DNA from 2 places in the Rahnella sp. Larv3_ips genome. Region 1 is predicted to be linked to the other one. Evidence: predicted binding sites of a transcription regulator. Region 1 holds the regulator's gene; the other holds the start of a gene.
What was found. The regulator Fur, encoded in region 1, represses iron uptake genes when iron is present. The targets are predictions, from matches to a motif close to ATAATAATGAGAACNACTATCAA.

Region 1 (8,584 bases):
CCTGTCTGCGTGCCAAAATCGATATGGCATCGCCATTCTTCGTGATGCGCGATCCGGTTATCTACCGTATTAAGTTCGCTGAGCATCATCAGACCGGCACAAAATGGTGCATCTACCCGATGTACGATTTCACCCACTGCATTTCCGATGCGCTGGAAGGGATCACCCATTCGTTATGTACGCTGGAATTCCAGGACAACCGCCGTCTGTATGACTGGGTGCTGGATAACATCACTATTCCATGCCATCCGCGTCAGTATGAGTTTTCCCGTCTGAATCTCGAATACTCCATCATGTCCAAGCGTAAGCTGAACCTGCTGGTGACCGAGAAGATTGTAGAAGGCTGGGACGACCCGCGTATGCCGACCGTTTCAGGTCTGCGCCGCCGTGGTTATACCGCTGCATCGATCCGTGAATTCTGTCGTCGTATTGGCGTGACCAAGCAAGACAACAACGTCGAAATGATGGCGCTGGAATCCTGCATTCGCGACGATCTGAACGAGAACGCACCGCGCGCCATGGCTGTTATCAATCCGGTTAAAGTGATCATTGAAAACTTTACCGGTGATGACGTGCAACAGGTGAAAATGCCAAACCATCCGAGCAAGCCGGAAATGGGCACCCGCGACGTGCCTTTCACCCGTGAGATTTACATCGATCAGGCTGATTTCCGCGAAGAAGCTAACAAGCAGTACAAGCGTCTGGTGCTGGGCAAAGAAGTGCGCCTGCGCAATGCGTATGTGATCAAAGCGGAACGCATTGAGAAAGATGCCGAAGGGAATATCACCACTATCTTCTGTTCTTACGATATCGACACGCTGAGCAAAGATCCTGCTGATGGCCGCAAGGTGAAAGGTGTGATCCACTGGGTTTCCGCCACTGAAGGTAAGCCAGCAGAATTCCGTCTGTATGACCGTCTGTTCAGCGTAGCGAACCCCGGTCAGGCAGAGGATTTCCTGACCACCATCAACCCGGAGTCACTGGTTATCGCTCAGGGCTTTGTAGAGCCTTCTCTGGCAGGGGCGCAGGCGGAAGTCAGCCTGCAGTTCGAACGTGAAGGTTACTTCTGTGCCGACAGCCGCTATTCCAGCGCGGAGCATCTGGTGTTTAACCGCACCGTCGGTCTGCGCGATACCTGGGAAAGCAAACCCGTCGTCTGATTGAAGTAAGACTTATTTTTAACGCAGCTTCGGCTGCGTTTTTTTATGCCTTAAGCAATATCGAAATTGATTTCTGTCGCGAATTAATGTGTTTATGATGCGCACTTTTTAGCGGCTCTGATTAAATACCCCTGAAAGCTGAAACGTGTAAACCACAGACTTATCCTTTTTAGTTATTTGATTCTTAATTGTTTTCACTTTTTCCCTCGCTTAAATTCCCACAAAGTTCTTTCTGTAATACTTTTTCATCTTTATGTGCACTTTGTCATATTTCAGAGATCAATGATGAATTACTCATTGATAATTCGCGTCGCGAAAAATACTCTACCCTTGCTTTTACGGTGACGTCTCTGACGCCCGCTTTTAATACCCGTTTGGGTTTTGCAGTTACTTTTTAGTCAAAAATGAGGAATTTCTATGCACAAGCACCTTAACCGGGGCAGGGGATCGGCTTATCTGAAACCTGTGATGTATTCTCTGGCCGGCACCTTATTGGGTGGCGGATTAATGTTTTCTGAAGAGGCAAACGCGGCGGGCTTTATTGATGATTCGACGCTCACCGGTGGCGTGTATTACTGGCAGCGCGAACGTGATCGCAAAGATCTGAATAAAACCAAAGAAGAAACCCGCCCCGACGGCTCTAAAGTCACCGTCAACAACCCTGATTACGATAAATACGCCACTAACCTTTCTCATGCCACCGCCAACCTGAATCTGGATTTCTCCTCCGGTTATGCGTGGGATATGTTCGGCATCGACGTTGCAGCTTTTACGGCAATTGAAATGGCCGAAGCCAGCGACAGCGGCCACCCGAACGAAATTGCATTCTCCTCAAAAAATCACGCCTACGATGAAGATTACTCTGGCGATAAAGGCGGAGTCAGCCTGTATAAAGCTGCCGGTAAGTTCAAATACGGCGGCTTCTGGGGCCACGCGGGTTACATTCAGCCTACCGGCCAAACCCTGATTGCGCCGCACTGGAGTTTCATGCCGGGCACGTATCGCGGCGCAGAAGCCGGATATAAACATGATTTTGGCGAGCCGGGCGAACTAAGTTTCTCTTACATGTGGGCGGATGAATATAAATCACCGTGGCATCTGGAAATGGATGATTTCCGCCAGAATGACAAAAAAACCGGTGTTTCCTATATTCACTCGCTGGGCGCGAAATACGACTTCAAAAATGATCTGGTGCTCGAAGCCGCCTATGGCGAAGCGGAAAGCTACGTCGATCAGTATTTCGCTAAAGCCTCTTACAAAATGGATCTGCTGGGTAACCCGCTGACCACCAGCTACCAGTTCTACGGTGCAGAAGACCGCATCAGTGATAAAAACGATCCTAACAGTTTGTACGATGGGCTGGCATGGTTGCAGGCTCTGACGTTCGGTTATACCACCGGCCAGTTTGACTGGCGTCTGGAAGGGACGATGGTCAAGGCGGAGGGGAATCAGGGCTACTTCCTTCAGCGTATGACCCCAACGTATTCCTCATCCAATGGTCGTCTCGATGTGTGGTGGGATAACCGTTCCGACTTCAACGCCAACGGCGAAAAAGCGGTATATGCCGGTGTTTTATATGATCTGGCGAAATGGGATCTGCCGGGCTTCGCGGTCGGCGGTTCCTATGTTTATGCATGGGATGCCAAGCCAAGCACCAATGCAGTTTATGACCAAAGCCAGCGTCTGAAAGAAAGTGCGTGGAGTCTGGATGCGCTTTACACCCTTCAGGAAGGGCGCGCCAAAGGCACGTTGTTCAAATTGCATTACACCCAGTATGACAACCATTCAGATATTCCGAGCTGGGGCGGTGGTTACGGCAACATCTTCCAGGATGAAAAAGATGTGAAATTTATCGTTATCGCTCCATTCACTATTTTCTGAGGTCACTATGTCGATGAATAAATTACTGCTGATCGTGACCACGTCTTTATTGCTGGCCGGTTGTTCCCAGACGTCAGGGCAGGCTGAAGATGCCAGACTGCGCAAGGCTTACAGCGCCTGCATCAACACTGCCGAAGGCTCGCCGGACAAACTTGCATCCTGCCAGGCGGTTCTTAACGTTCTGAAGGAAGAGAAAGCTCACCAGCAGTTTGCACAACAGGAAACGGTACGCGTGCTGGATTACCAGCGCTGCCTGACGGCACGCAAAACCGGAGACGGGCAGGCTTACGCCGCCGATTGTGGAAAAATCTGGAAGGAAATTAAAGCCAATAACTCACCTGCGCCGGTGCAGTAAACCTCGTCAATCCCTGAAGGTGAGACAGAAAACCCCGGCTTGCCGGGGTTTTTTATGTCTTTCATCGCTGATAAACGGGCATAAAAAAACCGCTTTTCAGCGGTTAATTTTAGGTCGATATCAACGAGCCCGGCAGATTACTGCGCAGGTTTGTCATTGTGCAAAGAGTCATCTTCGCGGCAGTCGCCTGCTTCACAGTGGCCGTACAGGTACAGGCTGTGGTTGGTCAGTTTGATACCGTGTTTTTTAGCAATTTCGCGCTGACGACCTTCAATGTATTCGTCGCGGAATTCAATAACACGGCCACAATCTAAGCAAATCAGGTGATCGTGATGGTGTTGCTGAGTCAGTTCGAACACGGACTTGCCGCCTTCGAAGTTATGGCGGGTCACGATACCGGCGTCATCAAACTGGTTCAGAACGCGGTAAACCGTCGCCAGACCAATCTCTTCACCCATATCAATCAATTGTTTGTACAGATCTTCCGCACTAACGTGATGACCTTCCGGCGCTTGCAACACTTCCAGGATTTTAAGGCGCGGAAGCGTGACTTTTAAGCCGGCTTTCTTCAGTGCGGTGTTGTTGTCAGTCATGCGGATTCAGTCCTGTTACTATGTGCTAATCAAGTTGAGGCATGGAGCCTGTGGCATCAGCGGCACAAAATTCTTCGATTAGGATCCTTCTTTTAACGGAAGTGTGCCGATCCCCTAAACGATAGCCTGTTAATAAAGATCACTAAATGCCAGTCACATAAGACAATGCAACGACTTGATCGATAGAAAAAACAGATGAACTCAGTGTACCTTGATACCACCGAAAGTAACAATTTTGTTGTGGCTAAATTGTTAATTTCAGTAATAGTTTGGCCCTTTAATTGTAGAATAAATCCTCAGGGCCAACAGGGTTTTTAGCCAATAATTTCTGAAAGGCTCAATTCTTCAGTAATTTGCTTAACCCAGGCGTCAACGCGCTCATTGGTTAATTCCGGCTGACGGTCTTCATCAATAGCCAGTCCAATGAAATGTTTATCATCTGCCAGACCTTTGGATGCTTCGAAGTGATAGCCTTCGGTTGGCCAGTGACCCACAATCACCGCGCCGCGTGGCTCAATGATGTCGCGCACGGTGCCCAGCGCATCACAGAAATATTCTGCGTAGTCTTCCTGATCGCCGCAACCAAACAGCGCAACCAGCTTACCTTCAAAATCTATCTCTTCCAGGCTTGGGAAGAAATCGTCCCAGTCACACTGAGCTTCACCGTAATACCAGGTTGGAATACCGATCAGCAAAATATCGAATTTTTCCAGATCCTCTTTGCTGCTCTTCGCAATGTCATGCACCTCAGCAACATCTTTACCCAGTTGTTTCTGGATCATTTTTGCGATGTTTTCGGTGTTACCTGTATCGGATCCAAAGAAGATTCCTACTACGGCCATAAGATGTCTAACCTCTTGTTCTCAATGATAAGCCCTACATTGCAGGCAATAATAGTGCTGATAATAGCAAACTCGTGAGGCGGAGAATATGCTTCTGCTCGCCTTCTTAACTGACGAATAAGTTTATCGGGCAATCTTTTTAAGTGGTATCGCCTTCGTGTGCTTTTAATCCAGATAAAATCCTCAAAATTGACGGGGTTAAAAGCAAAGTGAAGAAATATATCTTAACAATACTAAATTTTAAGCACGTCCCGCCGATAGATGATGCGAGAGCAATCTCAACATAATAAAGAAATCGATGCCCGGAGAGGTGTTCAAACATGTCCTGGGGCACTTGCCTGATGGTTACTTGTCTTGATTCTCCGCATCCCCCTCAATCCTCAGACCAGAAACAGTCATGTTTCGAGAGAGGCATATCGTGCAGTTTTTAAAAAATATCACCATCAGGGCCGCGTTATTAACCATTCTTGGCGTTTTCTGCGTTATGTGGGCGGGTGTATCCCTTTACACCGTTAACTCACTGAATACGCTGACGCAAAACACCCGCAACAGTTCTGAGCTCGTCAACAATATGGCGCTGATCAGCAAAGGAAATGATCAGTATTTTCGTACCGTAACCCGCTTAAGCCGTGCGGTGTCGCAGCTTCAGGCCGATCCGACCAAAGGGCCGGAAATTTTTGATACCGCAAAACAATCCCTTGAAGCCCTGACGCAGGCGCAGGCGGATTTCAAAGCGGCCCCGCATCCGGGGCTGGAAGATTCAGCGGTTCAGGAATTACTCACCCGTTGGGAAAGTCTGATAACGCAGGGCGTGAAGCCGTTATTTGAGGCCGCCAGCAGCAAAAATATCGATGCGTACAATCAGCTGTCGCAGTCTGGCGTTCCGGCGTTAAGCCGTGATTTCGGGGCTGCCATGCAAAAAGTCAGCAGCCAGATCGCGGTGGATTTCAGCGCGGCGCAAACGGAGTCTAATCATCTGACTAATCTCAGCAAAGTGATTCAGATCACCGCGTTTGTTATTGGGCTGATTATCCTGCTGCTGACCGATCGCTATCTGGTGATGGCGTTAGTCAAACCGCTGGATAAACTCCGCGATCAGTTCGCGCTGATTGCCAGTGGTGACCTGACGCATAACATGGAAGAGTTCGGTAAAAACTGCGCCGGTAAGTTGATTCCGTTACTGAACATCATGCAGGCCAGTCTGGTGAATACCGTGCAAACCATCCGTAACTGCACGAACAATATTTACCAGGGCGCGTCTGAAATTTCTGCCGGCAATAACGATCTCTCTTCCCGTACCGAAGAGCAGGCGTCTGCGCTGGAAGAGACGGCGGCCAGCATGGAAGAGCTGACAGCCACGGTGAAACACAATGCTGACAACGCGCATCACGCCAGCCAGCTGGTGATAGAAGCCTCTACCACGGCGCAGAAGGGCGGCAGTATTGTCGCGGATGTGGTCAGCACCATGAAAGATATTTCAGGCAGCTCGAAGAAAATCGCGGAGATTACCTCGGTCATCAACAGTATCGCCTTCCAGACCAACATTCTGGCGCTGAATGCCGCGGTTGAAGCCGCCCGTGCAGGCGAACAGGGCCGCGGGTTCGCCGTGGTCGCCAGCGAAGTGCGCAATCTGGCACAGCGTAGTGCGCAGGCAGCAAAAGAGATTGAGTCGCTGATCAGCGAATCCGTTTCCCGCGTTGACAGCGGTTCCAAACTGGTCGAAAACGCCGGTCAGACCATGAATGAAGTGGTGCGTTCGATCACACACGTCACGGATATTATGGCCGAAATCGCGTCAGCATCTGATGAGCAAAGTAAAGGCATCAGCCAGGTAGCTGTGGCCGTGACGCAGATGGACAGCGTCACGCAGCAGAACGCCGCGCTGGTTGAACAGGCGTCTCAGGCCGCCGTCTCTCTGGAAGAGCAGGCTGCATTGCTGAACAACGCCGTCGCGACCTTTAAACTCAGCGACAGCGTGACGCGCGTTGGGGCAAAACCGACCGGTAAGATGCCAGCGCCGTTATTGCGACCGGACACAGGAATGATGTCGGCGAAGAGTGCTGAAAACTGGGAAACGTTCTGAGTGGGAAAAAGGAAGTTAGCCGGGAATAAGTAAGAAAAAACAAACGGGTAGCCTGAGAAGGTTACCCGTTTTCAATCAGCCTTCATGACCGTTAAGATGCGCAAGCAGCATCTCTTCAATCAATTCGCTACGACTGATATTGCGTTCTTCTGCCAGCTTATTGAGGGTATCAACAGCATCGGCGTTCATTTTCAGCTCCACGCGACGCAGACCGCTCGCTTTATCGCGGCGTAACTGATTGCGCTTGTTGATCCTGAGCTGTTCATCACGGGATAGCGGATTTGTTTTTGGACGCCCCGGACGGCGGTCATCTGCGAACAGATCAATCGTCGTGCGATCCAGTTGTTCTTTTGCCATAGGTAGCGGTACAACCAGGGAAGTTTTTACATCGGAAAACGGCAAGCCGATTCCTGACGAGCGTTTCACACATTTCGGGCTAAGAAACCCTGACCCAATTCACCTCCCGCCACTCGACCTGAGTGAAACGGGGCGGCAAAAATTATAGCGCGCAATCATACCCTAGCGCGCCTGGGGTTCACAACGCCTGATTGCCCTGATTTCATGATAACTTCTGACGTTGTGCAGACTTTTTGCACAATTTATCCCCAGGATGTTAAACCTCAGGCTGCATCGATGAAACGATGCACAGCGCGCAACACCGCCTCAGGTTTTTCCGCATGCACCCAGTGACCGGCACCGGCCACCACATGCGCTTTCGCCTGCGGGAACTGGCGGGCAATGGCGCTGCGATATTCATCCTGTACATACGGCGATAACCCGCCACGGATAAACAGCGCCGGGTGATCCCACGCCGGGACGTCTTCCCAGCCGGTAATGGTGTCGTATTGACTGAGCAACACCGGCACGTTGAAGCGCCATTCTCCCTGCGCGAACGACTTCAGCAGGAACTGGATCACACCGTCTTCCTTTATATGCTCACGCATACACTCCGTGGCGGAGGTGCGGTCGCGCAGCCCTGCTTTCGTCACTGCGTTGATCGCCGCAAAAATCTCGTCATGGCGGCGCACGTGGTAATCCACCGGCGCGACATCTATGGCAATCAGCTTTTCGATGCGATCGGGGATAAGCGCCGTCAGCGCCATGGCCGCTTTTCCGCCCATTGAATGGCCAATAACGATGATTTTTTGGAAACCGACGTCATCCAGCGTTTCCACTAAATCCTGCGCCATCGCGGCGTAAGACATCTCATCCGCGCGGCCGGACTGGCCGTGATTACGCAAATCAACCTGCAACACTCTATGCTGTTGTTTCAGGTCGCGGGCCAGAATGCCCAGATTATCAAGGGTTCCGAACAAACCGTGGATTAACAAAACCGGCAGGGCAGTGCTGCCAGCCACTTCAGGTTCTTGCAGGCGATAATGTAATTTCATGGCGAAGTTCATACAGATAAACAATCTCATTAGGTTATCATGAGTGGCGGATAATTTTTCAAAACAGAAAGTTTCTGCCAGATGCCTGAGCGGGATTTCACTATGTGGGACAGAACAGGCCGGGGCCAGCATGCAGCGAAAAGGTAATAATTCTGCTTTTTGCTTCGCGGCACAATTCCCCTGTTCGTTACTGCGTAGAAATTTGTATAATCCTTTTGAATTAAGTAGAAAAACAGTACTGGATAAAGATGAAAACTATTGAGGTTGACGAAGAACTCT
Region 2 (8,584 bases), on a different contig from region 1:
AGTGCGCACGAAAGCCAGAAAACGGCCTACCAGCAGCGCCATTAATCCGTGCTGAGTGAACATCCGGTGGGCGCGCTGATGATAATGCGCCGGAAGCTGCAACAGCCAGCCCCTGACCACGCGGGTATGCCCAAGCCAGCGCCCCTGTATGTAACTCAGCCAGCAGCCGAGGCTGGCGGCAATCACCAGAATAATCAGCGTCGGGAAAAAGCTCATCACCCCTTTGGCGATAAGCGCGCCGGTCAGCAACAGCAGGCTGTCGCCGGGCAGGAAGGAAGCAGGAAGCAATCCATTTTCAAGAAATAGCGTGGTGAACAGGACAGCATAAATGACCCAAAGGAGATTGGGGTCGGCGAGCATAGTAAAATCATGCCGCCAGAGTGCATGAAAAATGTCGCAAATCACTGCCATATTCTTTCCTGTTGCTGTCGTGTGCTTTTCGTAACAATCGCTGTCACTTGCCAGTGTACCGCGGATCCCGCCCGGAGACGTTGATCTGAGATCACTTCAAAAAAGATCGCCTGCCCCGGTAGTGTTCACCGGTACAGGGAGAGCTTACAGATTATTCTCATTTTGCGAATGAAAATCCGACAGATACCTTAACGATCTGCGCGGTACGTCGCAATCCCTGAGGCTCAGGCAGTGCCGATTCGTTCAAACGCCAGGGTCAGATCGGCGATCAAATCATCACAATGCTCCAGCCCGATGTGCAGCCGCACCAGCGTACCGGAGAAATCAATGGTTTCAGCCGGACGGATCGCCTGAATTTCTTCCGGCTGATTGGCTAACACCAGCGATTCAAATCCGCCCCAGGAGTAGGCCATACTGAAGTGTTCAAAGTGATCGAGGTAATCGGAAAGCTGCTGCGTGCTCAGGCGCTGTTTCAGCACGAACGAGAACAAACCGCAGCTGCCGGTGAAATCGCGTTTCCAGAATTCATGACCTTTACTGCCAGGCAGGGCAGGATGGTTGACTACCGCCACTTCCGGACGCTCTGCCAGCCACTGCGCGATACGAAGGCTGCTTTCCTCATGTTGCCTGAGGCGGATGCTCATGGTGCGCAACCCCCGGCTGGCGACGTAGGCCGTATCGGCATCAACCATCTGCCCCATCAGATAAGAATGCTCGCGCAACTGTTCCCAGCAGCGGGCATTGGAAACGGCCGTGCCTATCATCGCATCGGAATGCCCGACGATATATTTGGTACCCGCCTGAATCGAAATATCGATGTCAAACTCCAGTGCCTTAAACAGAATGCCCGCCGCCCAGGTATTGTCGATCATGATGACAACATCAGGGTTCACCGCGCGTACGGACGCCACCATGGCCGGGATATCGGGCACTTCCATCGTGATAGAGCCGGGTGATTCGAGAAACACGACCTGGGTGTTCGGTTGCATCAGAGAACCGAGATCTGCGCCGATATCGGACGGGAAATAGGTGGTGGAAACGCCGAGTTTTTTCAGCACTTTTTCGCAGAAATCTTGCGTCGGTTCGTAAGAGGAACCGGCCACCAGAATGTGGTCGCCGGTGCTGACAAATGACAATACCGCATTACTGACCGCCGCGGCGCCGCAGGGATAAAGCGCGCAGCCCGCGCCACCTTCCAGTTCGACCATCGCTTCCTGCAGCGAGAAATGCGTCAGGGTGCCACGACGACCGTAAAACAATTCTCCGTTAGCGCGGTTGGCGGTGGCGTGTTTTTTATCCGCCACGGTGTTAAACACCAGCGAGGAGGCGCGCTGAATGACGGCATTGACCGAACCTTGCGTGAACTTCTTGTCCCGTCCGGCGCTTATCAGCGCGGTTTCGATTTTCTTCGACGACATAATCCGTGTTTCACCCTGTTTTGTAGAGCGATGCTCTCTGGCATCCGCTGATATCTCATTAACTTAACATGATGAAATCACAGGATCAGGTTTTTGCCGGTTGAATGAGAAAATTTCAGCCAATCTTTTATACAAGGAAAGGCCCGTCAGAAATGACGGGCCTGGCAGAGGTTTTATCCTGTGTAGACGCCGAACAGTTTGGGGAGGAACAGCGAAATCGAAGGAATATAGGTCACCAGCATCAGCACCAGGAACAACACGCAATAGAACGGCAGCATGGCTTTGACGACTTTCTCAATGCTCTGTTTACTGACCGCGCTGGCGACAAACAGCACCGACCCGACCGGCGGGGTGATAAGCCCGATCCCCAGATTCACCAGCATGATCATGCCAAAATGAACCGGATCGATGCCCAGCGATAACACCACCGGCAGCAGGACCGGCGTCAGGATCAGAATGATCGGCGCCATGTCCATCAGCGTACCGATCAGCAACAGCATGATGTTGATCCACATGAGGATCACGTACTTGTTGTCGGAGATCGAGGTGAAGAATTCGGTGATGCGCATCGGCAATTGCATGTAGGTCATCACGGCGCCAAAGCTGGCCGCGAAGCCAATCAGGATCATGACGATACTGACGGTTTTCACCGTGCGGTACATCAGTTTCGGCAGTTCACTCCATTTGTAATCGCGGTAAATGAACATCGTGACGAAAAATGACCACAGACAGGCGATGGCGGCAGATTCCGTGGCGGTGAAAATCCCGCTGAGAATTCCGCCCATGATGATGACGACGGTCATCAGGCCCCACAGCGTGTCGATGAAAATCTTCAGTGCCTGACGAAACGGCACGCGTTCACCTTTCGGATAACCGCGCTGATGCGCAAAGACGACGCACATCACCATCAGGGTCAGGCTGAGCAGTAAACCGGGCAAAATACCGGCGATGAACAGTGCGGCGATCGACACCGTACCGCCCGTGGCGAGCGAGTAAATGACCGAGTTATGACTCGGCGGCGTGAGGATCGCCTGCACCGAGCCGCTGGCCGTGACCGCAGCGGCAAAATCGCGCGGATAACCTTTCTTCTCCATTTCCGGGATCATCACCGAACCAATCGACGCAGTATCCGCCACCGATGAGCCGGAGATCGCGCCGAAAAAGGTTGAGGCGACAATGTTCACCAGCGACAGACCGCCGCGAATGAACCCGACAAAGATATAGGCAAAACTCACCAGCCGGCGGGCAATGCCTCCTTCAGCCATGATCGCGCCGGCCAGAATAAAGAACGGGATCGCCAGCAGTGAAAACTTATTCACGCCGTTGGTCAGCTGGATCATCAGTGCTTCAAGCGGCAGATCGATCCACCAGGCACCGGCCAGCGCGCTGAGGCCAACGGCGTAAGCCACCGGCACGCCGATCGCCAGCATCACCCCCAGCGTTAACAGTAAAATGAGTGCATCCATAAGTCTCTCCGGGTCAGGCGTCGGAATTTCCCAGCATCACGACAGGGCGCTGATGCTGCGGCCCGGCAATGATCTGCTCAATGATGAATAAGATCGTCAGGGCAGAGCCCACGGGCAGCGGTAAATAGGTTTCTCCGGCGGTCAGCAGCGGGAATTCCGCCACCGGCTGGAGCCACAGTTCACTGCACAGATGCAGGCTGTACCAGAAAATGAAGATGCTGATCGCCAGCATCATCAGATCTGACAGCAGCGCCGAGAACTTTTTCAGGGCAGGAGGCAGACGGTCGGTGACCATCGCCACCACGATGTGAGAACCCGCGCGATAACTGACGGCCGCGCCGATAAAGGTGAACGTCACCATACACATGATGGCAACCGGCTCAGGCCATGACAGTGCACTGTTCATGACATAGCGGGCGAATATCCCGATGGGGATCACCCCGACCATCAGCAATAATGCAATCCCGGCAAGCCACATTGCGGCGCGGTAAAGAATGTCCATCAGGGTGTGATATCCGGAAATCATAAAGTCTCCCCCGGTGAGTGTCGGAAAAGGGCAGCGGGAGCTGCCCGTGTCAGAGACAGTGGTTACTGAACGTCAGCGATTTGCTGCATCAGATCTTTATGGTCTTTACCGAACTCATCGCGAACGGACTGGGTGGCCTGAACATAGGCCGCCGGATCGATGTCGTAAAATTTCACGCCGCCCGCTTTCATGGTGGCGAGGGCTTTTTCGTTATAGGCTTTCCACAGTTCACGCTGCTCATCCTGGGCTTCTTTCGACAGTTTCAGGATCAACTGCTGATCTTCCGGTTTCAGCTTGTCCCATTTCACTTTTGAGTACAGGAACAGCTCAGGAATAATGAAATGACGGCTGTAGGTGTAGTTTTTCACCACCGGCAGGTAGTTGTGCGCGACGAAGGTCGGTGGATTGTTTTCCGTGCCGTCGATAACCCCGGTTTGCATACCGCTGAACACTTCACTGACGCCCATAGCGACCGGGTTTGCTCCCATGGCTTTCAGCGTTGCCAGCGCAATCGGGCTGCCCTGAACGCGGATCTTCATGCCTTTCAAATCTTCCGGTTTGACGACCGGTTCTTTGGTGATCAGATTGCGGGTCCCGCCGTCCATCCAGCCGAGAAATACCAGCCGGGAGTTCGGGTTATTGGTAATTTTATCGCCGATCTCTTTGCCAATCTGACCGTCGAGCACTTTGTGCATGTGATCTTCATCGCGGAAAATATAGGGCAGGGTGAACACGTTGATTTCGGGCAGGATTGACGCCACCGGGGTCATTGATACGCGAATAATATCCAGCGCACCGAGCTGCGCCTGTTCAATTTCCTGCTTTTCGTCGCCCAGCACACCGCCGGGGAAGGTTTTGATTTCAAGGCGTCCGTCTGTTTGTTTTTGCAACTTTTCGCCCATATGCTGGACGGCAACGACGTTCGGGTAACCTTGCGGATGCACGTCGGCAGCTTTCAACGTTTGTGCTGACAGGCCGGAAGTGAATAACAGGGTCGCGGAACTCAGGCAAAGGCTGAGAAGTGCTTTTTGCATTTTCATCAGTTTGTCTCCAGGGGAATTCAGTAAGGGAATGAAAAGTTACAGCGAAAATGAACCGGTCTGGCGCGCCGTGCGCTGACGGAACCTCATGTGAATCTTGTAAATTGTCTTATAAATTAAATGGATACAGGGAATTCCGGTGTGTGGTCTTTCCCGGTACATAGACCTTACCTTATTTATAACTGCCGGGTATTTGAGCGTTATCACAAATTAATAACAAATGTAAAATGCTGTTACTTAATATTTAAAACATTGTTTTGTCTTTGATAATTATGTTCAGGCGATTGATTTACTGTGGGATTTTTTACAAAAGTGTGACCCGTGTATAACTGTTGAAGTATTGACCAAAGACTCAAAACCTTGTCATCCGTCAAGGACACCCGCGTCAGCAGGCGGGACAATGTAAATAATAATGAGAACGACTATCAATTAGGTCTTTTTATTTGATACAATTCGGCGTTATTTAACCCATATACACTGATTCTGGCTGGAGGCGACGCGTGAAAACGGCTCGCAATAAGATGAAAAAAACGACTTCAGTATTGATGTCGTTAATGTTGGTGGTTGGCCTGAGCGGTAACGCAATGGCTGCACCTGCGACGCCGGCGGCGAATGCTGTCACTTCTGAAACCACGCAACCGGCACCTGCTGCGGCAGACACCACGCCCGCGCCGGTTATGCAATCCGCACCAGCGGAAGCTCCCGTCATCCCTACCGATCTGTCCGTATTAGGCATGTACCATCATGCTGACGTGGTGGTGAAAACTGTCATGATCGGCCTGCTGCTGGCGTCCGTTGTCACCTGGGCTTTGCTGTTCAGCAAAGGCTCCGAAGTGTTCAGCGCTAAACGCCGTATGCGCCGTGAATTTGATGCGTTGTCTTCCGTGCGTACGCTGGACGAAGCTGCCGAGCAGGCTGAGAGTTTCGCCGCCAGCAGCATCAGCGCACAAATGATCCGCGATGCGCAAAATGAACTCGAGCTGTCTGCCGGTTCCACCGACAACAACGGCATTAAAGAACGCACCGGTTTCCGTCTGGAGCGTCGTGTGGGTGCTGCCGGGCGTCACATGGGCCGGGGCAATGGGATCCTCGCCACTATCGGCGCGATCTCTCCTTTCGTCGGTCTGTTTGGTACCGTGTGGGGCATCATGAACAGTTTCATTGGTATCGCCCAAACCCAGACCACTAACCTTGCCGTTGTGGCGCCAGGTATTGCAGAAGCCCTGCTGGCGACCGCGGTGGGTCTGGTTGCTGCCATCCCTGCGGTGGTTATCTACAACATTTTCGCCCGTACCATCACTTCCTATCGTCATCAGGTTGGCGACGTGGCGGCGCAGATTATCCTGTTACAGGGCCGTGATTTGGATCTGGCTGCCAGCGAAGGCGATGCGCCGCGCGGTCAGACAGGTCAGTTACGCGTAGGATAAGAACAGATTATGGCTATTCGGTTAAACGACGATATCGACGAAAGCGGTGAAATGCATGACATTAACGTCACGCCTTTCATCGACGTTATGTTGGTTCTGCTGATCATCTTCATGGTCGCCGCGCCACTGGCTACCGTAGATGTGCGGGTAGATTTACCGGCTTCCACGGCGAAAGCGCAGCCGCGTCCTGAGAAACCGATCTTCCTGACGGTGAAATCGGACAAACAGCTGTTCCTCGGCGACAGCCCGGTAAATAGCGACAACCTGACTGCCATGCTCGATCAGCGTACTCAGGGCAATAAGCAGAGTACGATTTTCTTCCGTGCAGATAAGACGGTGGACTACGAAACGCTGATGAATGTGATGGATAACCTGCGTAAAGCCGGTTATCTGAAAGTCGGGCTGGTAGGTGCAGAACAGACGGGCGCAGCAGCGGCTCAGTAAGTTATCCTTCAGATCCGAAGCATAAAAAAGGCCAGCATTGCTGGCCTTTTGCTTTGGTGATGTGGCAGATCAGGTCACCGGCGCCGGGTTAAATACCGCCAGCGCATTGTGAATACCCCAGGTATCGGACCAGGTTTTTTTACGACCGCTGGCGATGTCCAGAATAAAGTGGAACAGCTCCCAGCCGACGTCTTCGATGGTGGCGTCGCCGGTGGCGATCGTACCGGCGTTGATGTCCATCAGGTCATGCCAGCGGTTCGCCAGCGTGGTGCGGGTAGCCATTTTTATCACCGGCACCGCCAGCAGGCCGTACGGCGTGCCGCGCCCGGTGGTAAAGACCTGCACAGTGATGCCCGAGGCCAGTTGCTGCGTTCCGCAGACGAAATCACTGGCTGGCGTCGCAGCGAAAATCAGGCCTTTTTTGGTCGGACGTTGCCCCGGAGACAGTACTTCTGAAATTGCGCTGGTGCCCGATTTCGCAATCGAACCGAGTGCTTTTTCTACCACGTTAGCCAGTCCGCCTTTCTTGTTGCCCGGCGACGGGTTGGCGCTGCGGTCGGTTTGTCCGAGGGACAGATAATTATCGTACCAGGCCATCTCTTCCAGCAGGCGTTTACCGACGCTGACGTCAGCAGCACGCGGAGTCAGCAGGTGGATCGCATCGCGCACTTCCGTCACTTCAGAGAACATCACCGTGCCGCCGCAGCGAACCAGCAGATCCGAGGCAAAGCCCACGGCAGGATTGGCGGTCACGCCGGAGAAAGCGTCGCTGCCGCCACACTGCATGCCGACCACCAGGTCAGAGGCCGGACAGGTTTCGCGCTGACGACGGTTCAGCCGTTCCAGATGGAACTGCGCGACGGTCAGGATATCGTCAACCATTGACTGAAAGCCGACGTGCTGCTCATCCTGCAAACGGACGATATGGGTATCGTCGAGGGAAATAGCCTGCACGTCCGGCGTGCCTTCCAGCAGGCGTTCAGGTTGTAATTTCTCACAACCTAAGCCGACCACCATGACTTCGCCGCCAAAGTTCGGGTTCAGTGCCAGATTGTGAATGGTGCGGATCGGGACGACCGCTGCCGGTGCGTTGATCGCCACGCCACATCCGTACAGATGATTCAGCGCCACCACGCCATCGACGTTAGGGAATTTGGGCAGTAAATCACGCTCGATGATTTTTACTACGTAATCCACCACCCCCGCCACACAGTGAACGCTGGTGGTAATGCCGAGCAGATTTTTAGTGCCTACGCTGCCGTCTTCGTTGCGGTAGCCTTCAAACGTGAAGCCTTCCAGCGGCGGCAACGCAGGGGGAACCCGGGTAGCCAGCGGCAGGCTGTTCAGTTCAGGGGCGACCGGCAGTTCGACCAGGGATTCGTCTATCCAGCCGCCCTGGGCGATTTCCCGCACGGCATAACCAATCACTTCACCATAACGAATAATATCGCCGCCTTTGGCAATGGTTTGCAAAGCAACTTTATGGCCCTGAGGAATATGCTCAATTAATTCCAGACCATTTGAAAATCGGGTGCCGGCTTTTAAGCCGTTATCATTCACAATAATGGCAACGTTATCGTTTTCATGAACTTTAATGAAAAGTGCGTCGGTTGCATGCTCTTTATCTTTATTACGTGACATAACTGTCTCCGCGTTTATTAAACATCCCGAAAAAAGAACCTTCGGTTAATTCTCTGAATTCGTAGCGTACAAATGTTGCGTTTTGTCTTTTCGGCAATACAGGGTATGCATCCATTATAAAACAGCTGTCCGGGAACCTCATTGTGCAACTGACCAGCTTTTCACCCGCTGAACGTCATTCTGTGTGGCAGGTGACAGAATAAATGTGATG

Region 2: the regulator Fur is predicted to act here: its motif matches at 5,268-5,290, upstream of exbB (tol-pal system-associated acyl-CoA thioesterase).

The regions. Positions count from the first base shown of each region.
Region 1 is NZ_MJIB01000005.1:400,979-409,562, reverse strand. Features, by position in the region: gene glnS (glutamine--tRNA ligase) at 1-1,160, shown strand, start outside; gene ED901_RS10680 (OprD family outer membrane porin) at 1,629-3,041, shown strand; gene chiQ (ChiQ/YbfN family lipoprotein) at 3,055-3,396, shown strand; gene fur (ferric iron uptake transcriptional regulator) at 3,534-3,989, opposite strand; gene fldA (flavodoxin FldA) at 4,304-4,831, opposite strand; gene ED901_RS10660 (methyl-accepting chemotaxis protein) at 5,250-6,914, shown strand; gene ybfE (LexA regulated protein) at 6,990-7,271, opposite strand; gene ybfF (esterase) at 7,535-8,317, opposite strand; gene seqA (replication initiation negative regulator SeqA) at 8,554-8,584, shown strand, end outside.
Region 2 is NZ_MJIB01000011.1:140,933-149,516, reverse strand. Features, by position in the region: gene ED901_RS15575 (DedA family protein) at 1-411, opposite strand, end outside; gene metC (cystathionine beta-lyase) at 636-1,829, opposite strand; gene ED901_RS15565 (TRAP transporter large permease) at 2,003-3,295, opposite strand; gene ED901_RS15560 (TRAP transporter small permease) at 3,309-3,821, opposite strand; gene ED901_RS15555 (TRAP transporter substrate-binding protein) at 3,884-4,861, opposite strand; gene exbB (tol-pal system-associated acyl-CoA thioesterase) at 5,383-6,288, shown strand; gene exbD (TonB system transport protein ExbD) at 6,298-6,732, shown strand; gene garD (galactarate dehydratase) at 6,802-8,373, opposite strand.